2 regions of the Streptomyces sp. NPDC087787 genome follow, and region 2 is predicted to be linked to the other one. Evidence: riboswitches for the same ligand, from Rfam matches in the RefSeq annotation. Region 2 holds a riboswitch; the other holds the start of a gene.
The links. Region 2 has a riboswitch for cobalamin ahead of ACIOWN_RS25785 (ribonucleoside-diphosphate reductase subunit alpha). Riboswitches for the same ligand answer to the same signal wherever they lie in the genome.

Region 1 (4,378 bases), on a different contig from region 2:
AGGCAGCCCGTGCGGCCGGCGAGGGCGCGGAGCATGTTCCCGGCCAGCTCCTCGGTGCCGTACGTGGCGTACGGGGCCACGCGGACGGGGCCGCCGAGCGCGCCGGACATGTAGTGGATCAGCGGGAGCTCGGTGACGAGGGTGGAGACGGCCGTCGCGTGCACGGCGTGGGTGTGGACGACGGCGCCCGCGTCGGTGCTGCGGTAGACCGCGAGGTGCATGGGCAGCTCGCTGGTCGGCACCAGGGTGCCGAGCACCTGCCGGCCGTCCAGGCCGACACCGGTGACGTCGTCGTCCGTGAGCCGGTCGTAGGGGATGCCCGAGGGGGTCACCAGGACGGTGTCGCCCACGCGCACGGACACGTTGCCGGAGGTGCCGACGACCAGTCCGTCCGCCACCGTGCGGCGGGCCGCCGCGACCAGCGCCTGCCAGGCGCGCGCCGTCTCCCCGAGTTCGCTCATGTGCCGATCCTGCCAGGACGCCAACCGCGAGCGACCGGTCCTTCCCATGGCACCGCAGGAACAGACACCGCGATGACCGACTCAGTTCATCTTCTGTTCACTCAGGTTACCTACGTTCAACGCGCCAATGACGCTCGAACGATTGCCTGGGTAAATGGAAAGCTTCTCGCTGATCCTCGCGATGGTGGTTGTCACCGCACTCGCGTTCGATTTCACGAACGGTTTCCACGACACCGCGAACGCGATGGCCACGACCATCTCGACCGGTGCACTCAAGCCCAAGGTCGCGGTGACCATGTCCGCCGCGCTGAACCTGGTGGGCGCCTTCCTGTCCGTGGAGGTCGCCAACACGATCTCCAAGGGTCTCGTCAACGAGAACGGCATCCGTCCCGAAGTCATCTTCGCCGCCCTGGTGGGCGCGATCCTCTGGAACCTGCTGACGTGGCTGGTCGGACTCCCCTCCAGCTCCTCGCACGCCCTCATGGGCGGTCTGATCGGCGCCACCATCGCCTCGGCCGGCTTCGGCGCCGTGCACGGCGGCGCCCTGGTCACCAAGGTCCTCATCCCCGCGGTCGCCGCCCCGGTGGTGGCGGGTCTGGCCGCGCTGGTCTCGACCCGGCTGTCGTACGGCATCGGCAACAAGTCGAATTCGCACGGCAAGGCGGCCGAGAAGGGCCACCGTGCCGGACAGATCGCCTCCGCCGGCCTGGTCTCGCTGGCCCACGGCACCAACGACGCGCAGAAGACCATGGGTGTCATCACCCTCGCCCTGGTCGCCGGCGGCGCCCTCGCCCCCGGCTCCAACCCTCCCACCTGGGTCATCCTGTCCGCGGGCCTGGCCATCGCGCTCGGCACCTACATCGGCGGCTGGCGCATCATCCGCACCATGGGCAAGGGCCTGACCGACCTTCAGCCGCAGCAGGGCTTCGCCGCCCAGACCAGCGCGGCCACCGCCATCCTGGCCTCCTCCCACCTCGGCTTCTCCCTGTCCACCACGCACGTCGTCTCCGGTTCGGTGATGGGCGCGGGTCTGGGCCGCAAGGGCGGCGTGGTCCGCTGGTCCACCGCGAGCCGCATGGCCGTCGCCTGGGCCCTCACGCTGCCCGCCGCGGCCCTGGTCGCGGCCGGCGCGGAGGCCGTGACGCGTCTCGGCGACTGGGGCACCTGGCTCGTGGCCGCGTTCCTGGTGGCCTCCAGCGCCGCGATCTGGAAGATCTCCCGCCGCGAGGTCGTCGACCACACCAACGTCAACGGCTCCGAGGAGCCGGTCGGCGTGATCACTCAGGCCATCGCCGCCGTCACCCCGCCTCCGGCCTCCCCGGCGGCCGAGGGGCTCACGGCCACGATCCCCGCCCCGGCATCCGCGTCCACCGCCGACCCCGCGCCCGTGGCGACGCCGCCGGCCGCCGCCGTCTGAGCCGGCGTCACCGGCAGAAGGAAGAGAAGCAGCATGAAGATCGACTGGGCGGCACTCGGCTCCGTCTTCGGCGTCAGCCTCGGCGTCACGGTGGGCCTCGTGGCCCTGTTCACCCTCGGCATCGCCGGGCTCTCCCGCCGCGAGCGGGCCGTGGCCCAGGGCGACGGCGGCGGGGCCCTCGCGGTCACCGGCGCCTACGCCTGCTTCGCCGCGTGCGCCGCCGCCGTGGCCTACGGCATCTACCTGATCGTGGCCTAGCCCGGCCCGGGGCCCGGTACCTCCGGGTCCTGGCCCCGCACGTCACCCGCCCATCCCGGGCCGTCCCCGCGACGTCCCGGGATGGGCGGTTTCGTCGTCCCGTGCGCCCGCGGTGTGTGCCTCATCTCAGTACGCCTGCGCAGGTCAACGGCAGGTTGACGGGTGTTCGCGGTGCGTGGTGGACTTCCGGAGCCAAGTACGGCGGCAGGAGAGGAAGTCCGGTGCGAATCCGGCACGGTCCCGCCACTGTGACCGGGGAAGAACATCCCCGGGAGTCAGGAACTCTCACCGCCGGTCTCGTCGAACCAGGGCGTGGACACCCTGAGTGAGGACATATAGCCATGCGCGGCTGCCGACCGAGGTTCACCAGCGGCTCACCGACCGACCGCACGACCGGCTGACCCGATGGGTGCCGATCGCGTCTTCGCGTACGGCGCCGCTGCCGGCCTCCTCGGTGACGTGCTCCTCGGCGATCCGCGCCGCGGACACCCCGTCGCCGTGTTCGGACGGGCCGCGGGTGCCGTGGAACGCGCGCTGTGGCGGGACCACCGCGGCCGGGGCGCCCTGCACACCGCCGTGTGCGTGGGGGGTGCCGTGGCGTCGGCCGCGCTGGCCGCGTCCGCCGTGCGTTCCTCCCGTACCGCGTCCGTCGCGCTGACCGCCGCCGCCACCTGGGCCGTCGTCGGCGGCACCTCCCTCGCCCGGGAGGCGCGGCAGATCGGGCGCGCCCTGCAAGCCGGGGACGTCGAGGGCGCCCGGGCGCGGCTGCCGCATCTGTGCGGGCGCGATCCGCAGGCGCTGGACGCCGACGGGATCGCCCGGGCCGTCGTCGAGTCCGTCGCCGAGAACACCTCCGACGCGGTGGTGGGCGCGCTGGTGTGGGGCGCCGCCGCCGGAGTGCCGGGGCTCGTCGGCTTCCGCGCCGTCAACACCCTGGACGCCATGGTCGGGCACAAGTCGCCCCGGTACCGCCGCTACGGCTGGGCCTCGGCCCGCCTCGACGACCTCGCCGGCTGGCCGGGGGCACGGCTCACCGCCGCCCTGGCGGCCGTGGCGGGCGACGACCCGCGCGGCGCCGTACGGGCCTGGCGCGCCGACGCCGGCAAGCACCCGAGCCCCAACGCCGGCCCGGTGGAAGCCGCGTTCGCGGGGGCGCTCGGAGTGCGGCTGGGCGGCACGCTCTCGTACGGCGGGCGGGTGGAGCACCGCCCGGTGCTCAACGGCGCCGGACGCGCCGTCAAGCAGGGCGACATCGAGCGCGCGGTACGGCTCTCCCGCCGCGTGGGCTGGCTCGCGCTCGGCGTGTGCGCGGGCGCACGGCTGCTGAAGAGAGGACGGACGTCATGAGGGGCGGTCTGCTCGTCGCCGGCACCACCTCCGACGCCGGGAAGAGCGTCGTCACGGCCGGGATCTGCCGGTGGCTGGTGCGCCAGGGCGTGAAGGTCGCCCCGTTCAAGGCGCAGAACATGTCCCTCAACTCCTTCGTCACCCGGGAGGGCGCCGAGATCGGGCGGGCGCAGGCCATGCAGGCCCAGGCGTGCCGCGTCGAGCCGACCGCGCTGATGAACCCGGTGCTGCTCAAGCCGGGCGGCGAGCAGAGCAGCCAGGTCGTCCTGCTGGGCAGACCGGTGGGCGAGTTGAGCGCCCGCGGCTACCACGGCGGGCGGCAGCAGAAGCTCCTCGGCACCGTCCTCGACTGCCTCGCCGAGCTGCGGGGCACGTACGACGCGGTGATCTGCGAGGGGGCGGGCAGCCCGGCGGAGATCAACCTGCGCCGCACCGACATCGTCAACATGGGCATCGCGCGCGGCGCGCGGCTGCCCGTGCTCGTCGTCGGCGACATCGACCGCGGGGGCGTCTTCGCCTCCTTCTTCGGCACGGTCGCCCTGCTGTCGCCGCGGGACCAGGAACTCGTCGCCGGGTTCCTCGTCAACAAGTTCCGCGGGGACGTCTCGCTGCTCGAACCCGGCCTGGACATGCTGCGCGGGCTCACCGGCCGGCGCACGTACGGCGTGCTGCCGTTCCGGCACGGGCTCGGCATCGACGAGGAGGACGGACTCCGAGTCTCGCTGCGGGGCGCCGTGCGGGAGTCCACCGTGGCGCCGCCGGTCGGCGAGGACGTGCTGCGGGTCGCCGTCTGCGCCGTGCCGCTGATGTCCAACTTCACCGACGTGGACGCGCTCGCCGCCGAACCGGGCGTCGTCGTGCGGTTCGTGGACCGGCCCGAGGAACTGACCGACGC
Region 2 (4,378 bases):
GCGCATCGGACGGAGCGTCAGCTCGAAGCCGGGGTCGAGCAGGTTCTTGGTCTCGCTGGTCATTACTGGCAGGCCTCGCAGGACTCGGGGTTCTCAAGGGAGCAGGCGATCGCGTCGGCGTCCGGCGCCGCCTGCTGGACGGGGACGGTGGCGGCGGCCTGCGCCCGGGCGGCGCGCGCGATCCGGGTCGCCGGGCGGGACCGCAGGTAGTACGTCGTCTTGAGACCCTGCTTCCAGGCGTAGGCGTACATCGAGGAGAGCTTGCCGATGGTCGGCGTCTCCAGGAACAGGTTCAGGGACTGGGACTGGTCCAGGAACGCGGTGCGGGCGGCGGCCATGTCGATCAGGCCGCGCTGCGGGATCTCCCACGCCGTGCGGTACAGCCCGCGCACGTCCTCGGGGATCCAGGCGAAGTCCTGCACCGAGCCGTTGGCGTCGCGCAGCGCCTCGCGGGTGCGGGCGTCCCAGACGCCGAGCGCCTTCAGATCGTCCACCAGGTACGAGTTGACCTGGAGGAACTCCCCGGAGAGTGTCTCACGCTTGAAGAGGTTGGAGACCTGCGGCTCGATGCACTCGTACACGCCCGCGATCGAGGCGATGGTGGCGGTCGGGGCGATCGCGAGCAGCAGCGAGTTGCGCATGCCGACGGCGGCGATCCGCTCGCGCAGGGCCGCCCAGCGCTCCGGCCAGGTCAGCTCGACGTCGTAGTGGTCGGGGTGCAGCACGCCCCGGGCCGTACGGGTCTTCTCCCACGCGGGCAGCGGGCCGCTGCGCTCGGCGAGGTCGGCGGACGCCTCGTACGCGGCGAGCATGATCCGCTCGGCGATACGGGTGGACAGCGCCTTCGCCTCCGGGGAGTCGAAGGGCAGGCGCAGCTTGAAGAACACGTCCTGCAGGCCCATGGCGCCCAGGCCCACCGGACGCCAGCGGGCGTTGGAGCGGCCCGCCTGCTCGGTCGGGTAGAAGTTGATGTCGACCACGCGGTCGAGGAAGGTGACCGCGGTGCGGACGGTCTCGTCCAGCCGCTCCCAGTCGATGTCCCCGCCGGCCACGAACGCGCCGAGGTTGACCGACCCCAGGTTGCACACCGCCGTCTCGCCGTCGTCGGTGACCTCCAGGATCTCCGTGCAGAGGTTCGAGGAGTGGACCACGTGGCCCGGCTGCGCGGTCTGGTTCGCGGTGCGGTTGGCGGCGTCCTTGAAGGTCATCCAGCCGTTGCCGGTCTGCGCGAGGGTGCGCATCATGCGGCCGTACAGGTCGCGGGCCGGCATGGTCTTGCGCGCCAGGCCCCGCGCCTCCGCGGCCCGGTACGCGGCGTCGAACTCCTCGCCCCACAGGTCGGTCAGCTCCGGCACGTCCGCGGGGGAGAACAGCGACCACTGCCCGTCGGCGTTCACCCGGCGCATGAACTCGTCCGGGACCCAGTGCGCGAGGTTGAGGTTGTGCGTCCGGCGGGCGTCCTCGCCGGTGTTGTCGCGCAGTTCCAGGAACTCCTCGATGTCCGAGTGCCAGGTCTCCAGGTAGACCGCGGCGGCGCCCTTGCGTCGGCCGCCCTGGTTCACGGCGGCCACCGAGGCGTCCAGGGTCTTCAGGAACGGCACGATGCCGTTGGAGTGCCCGTTGGTGCCGCGGATCAGCGAACCGCGGGAGCGGATGCGGGAGTAGGCGATGCCGATGCCGCCGGCGTGCTTGGACAGCCGGGCGACCTGGAGGTAGCGCTCGTAGATGGAGTCCAGCTCGTCCTTGGGGGAGTCGAGCAGGTAGCAGGACGACATCTGCGGGTGGCGCGTGCCGGAGTTGAACAGTGTGGGGGAGGAGGGCAGGTAGTCGAGTCGGCTCATCAGCCCGTAGAGCGCCTCGACCTCGTCGACGGACCGCGCGGTGTCGTCCTGCGCGAGACCGGCCGCGACCCGCAGCATGAAGTGCTGGGGCGTCTCGATCACCTTGCGGGTGATCGGGTGGCGCAGCAGGTACCGGCTGTGCAGGGTACGCAGGCCGAAGTAGCCGAAGCGGTCGTCGGCGGCCCGGTCGATCATCGCGTCCAGGCGGTCGGCGTGGGCGCGGACGAACTCCGCGGTCCGGTCGGCGACGAGGCCCTCGCGGTGGCCCACGGCGACCGAGTCGGTGAAGGAGGCGACGCCCTGGGAGGCGGCCTCGGCGCGGACGGCGAGGGTCAGCAGCCTGGCCGCCAGCCGGGAGTAGGCGGGGTCCTCCGAGATGAGCCCGGCGGCCGCCTCCGTGGCCAGTTCGTGCAACTCGGCCTCGTCGGCCCGCGCCGACCGGCCGCGCAGCGCGGCGGCGGCGACCCGGCCGGGGTCGGCGTCGGGGAGGTCGGCGGTCAGCTCGGTCAGGGTCCGCAGCAGGACGGCACCCGGACCGTCGGTTTCCGTGGCTGCGACTGAAACCGGGTCGGCTGGCGCGATGGTCACGTGGAGCTCTCCCTCGCTCGGCACGGGGCCTCGCCGAGGGCAGGGGGCGGCACACGAGCGCACACGGCGCCGCGTCCACCGGCCCATTCCGCGAGGCCCGGACGTCAGGGCACCCGGACCGGACGGCCGGGCGCGCTGTCGGCAGGTCCTCGGACTGACGCTCGTGGCGGGCCTTGGGGGCAAACGCGCACGAGTACACCGTTGCGGGACAGTTCCGGATTCGCACCGGATTCCCCTGCGGCGACATTGAGCACGAGCATACATCTTGTGCTGAGCGAGTCGGGCACCCCCATATGTTGTGCCGCGCCGACTCCGGAGCGTGTCAGAGTGTCAACTCGTAGGTGAGCAGCATGATGTCGTCCAGCTGGGGGAGCGGGTTCCAGTCCCGGCCCGGTGTGCGGACGAAGCCCAGGCGCTCGTAGATGCGGTGGGCGGTGTGCATGGAGCTCTGGGTGGACAGCACCACGCGGACACAGCCCTCCACGGCCCGTGCCCGGTCCGTACAGGCCCGTACGAGGGCCTCGCCGACGCCCCTGCCGCGCGCCGCGTGTGCGACCGCGAGCATCCGTATCTCGGTCTCCCCCAGACCGGCGAGGTCGGCCATGGGGCCGGCGCCCGGGACGAAGGTCACCCCGCCGAGCACCTCCCCGTCCACCACCGCCACCAGTACCTCGGCCGCGGCCGCCCGCTTGGCCACGTCCCGCAGCTCGCCGAGATACCCGTCGCTCTCACCGAAGTCCAGGAGCCCGTCCCGGAGGTAGGCCTGGGCGGTGATCTCACCGAGGATGCCGTACTCGCCGGGCTCGGCCGGCCGGATCATGAAGTCCATGCGCCGAGTGTGCCGCACGGGCACGGCAGCGGGCCGCCGGATTCCTCCGGCGGCCCGCGGGGTGCCTCCGGTCCCAGTGCCGCGGTACTAGTGCGGGGCCGCCGTCGTGGCCGGCGGGAGCTCCGCCTCGACGCCCGGGTCGCCGGCGTCCGCCGTATAGTCCTCCGGACGGGTCTCGTCCACGCCCTGGGGCGCGTTGACCGCCCGCAGCACGAACGTCAGGACCACCGCGACGGCCGCGTTGAGTACGAACGCCGTCAGCCCGATGTAGCCGATCTCGCCGATGCCCGGGATCTCCTTCGCCGACCCGCCGAAGTGCTTCTGCGTCGGCGAGGCGACCCCGTAGGCGGCGACCGTGCCGTAGACCATGCCGACCGCCCAGCCCGCCAGCAGCGCCCAGCGGTGGAGCCAGCGGGTGAACAGCCCGCCGACCAGGGCAGGGAAGGTCTGCAGGATCCAGATGCCGCCGAGCAGCTGGAAGTTGATGGCGACCGTCTTGTCCATGGTCAGGACGAAGACCAGCGCGCCCACCTTCACGAGGAGCGACACGATCTTGGAGACCCGGGTCTCCTCCCGCGGTGTCGCCTGCGGGCGGATGAAGTCCTTGTAGATGTTGCGGGTGAACAGGTTCGCGGCGGCGATCGACATGATGGCCGCCGGCACCAGCGCGCCGATGGCGATCGCCGCGAACGCCACGCCCGCGAACCAGTCCGGGAACATGTTCTCGAAGAGCTGCGGAATGGCCAGCTGGCCGTTCTTCACCCGCACGCCCGCCGCGATCGCCATGAAGCCCAGCAGGGCGAGCAGGCCCAGCATCAGCGAGTACAGCGGCAGGATCGTGGTGTTGCGGCGGATCACCTCGCGGCTGCGCGAGGACAGCGTCGCGGTGATCGAGTGCGGGTACATGAACAGCGCGAGCGCGGAGCCGAGTGCCAGCGTGGCGTACGTCCACTGGCCGGCCGCCGCCGGGACCAGACCGCCCGAACCCGACTCGGTGAACTTCTGGCCCGCCTTGGCGAACACCTCACCGAAGCCGCCCAGCTTGATCGGGATGTAGATGATGGCCACCGCGATCACGATGTAGATCAGGGTGTCCTTCACGAACGCGATCAGCGCGGGC

Region 1: linked by a shared signal. The riboswitch ahead of ACIOWN_RS03680 (cobalamin biosynthesis protein) and the one ahead of ACIOWN_RS25785 (ribonucleoside-diphosphate reductase subunit alpha) in region 2 are both predicted to bind cobalamin.

The regions. Positions count from the first base shown of each region.
Region 1 is NZ_JBIUVQ010000001.1:797,530-801,907, reverse strand. It holds gene ACIOWN_RS03695 (class II aldolase/adducin family protein) at 1-461, opposite strand, end outside; gene ACIOWN_RS03690 (inorganic phosphate transporter) at 616-1,878, shown strand; gene ACIOWN_RS03685 (hypothetical protein) at 1,912-2,136, shown strand; cobalamin riboswitch at 2,298-2,442, shown strand; gene ACIOWN_RS03680 (cobalamin biosynthesis protein) at 2,542-3,483, shown strand; gene ACIOWN_RS03675 (cobyric acid synthase) at 3,480-4,378, shown strand, end outside.
Region 2 is NZ_JBIUVQ010000017.1:79,407-83,784, reverse strand. It holds gene ACIOWN_RS25790 (ribonucleotide-diphosphate reductase subunit beta) at 1-63, opposite strand, end outside; gene ACIOWN_RS25785 (ribonucleoside-diphosphate reductase subunit alpha) at 63-2,429, opposite strand; cobalamin riboswitch at 2,552-2,706, opposite strand; gene ACIOWN_RS25780 (GNAT family N-acetyltransferase) at 2,752-3,258, opposite strand; gene mctP (monocarboxylate uptake permease MctP) at 3,346-4,378, opposite strand, start outside.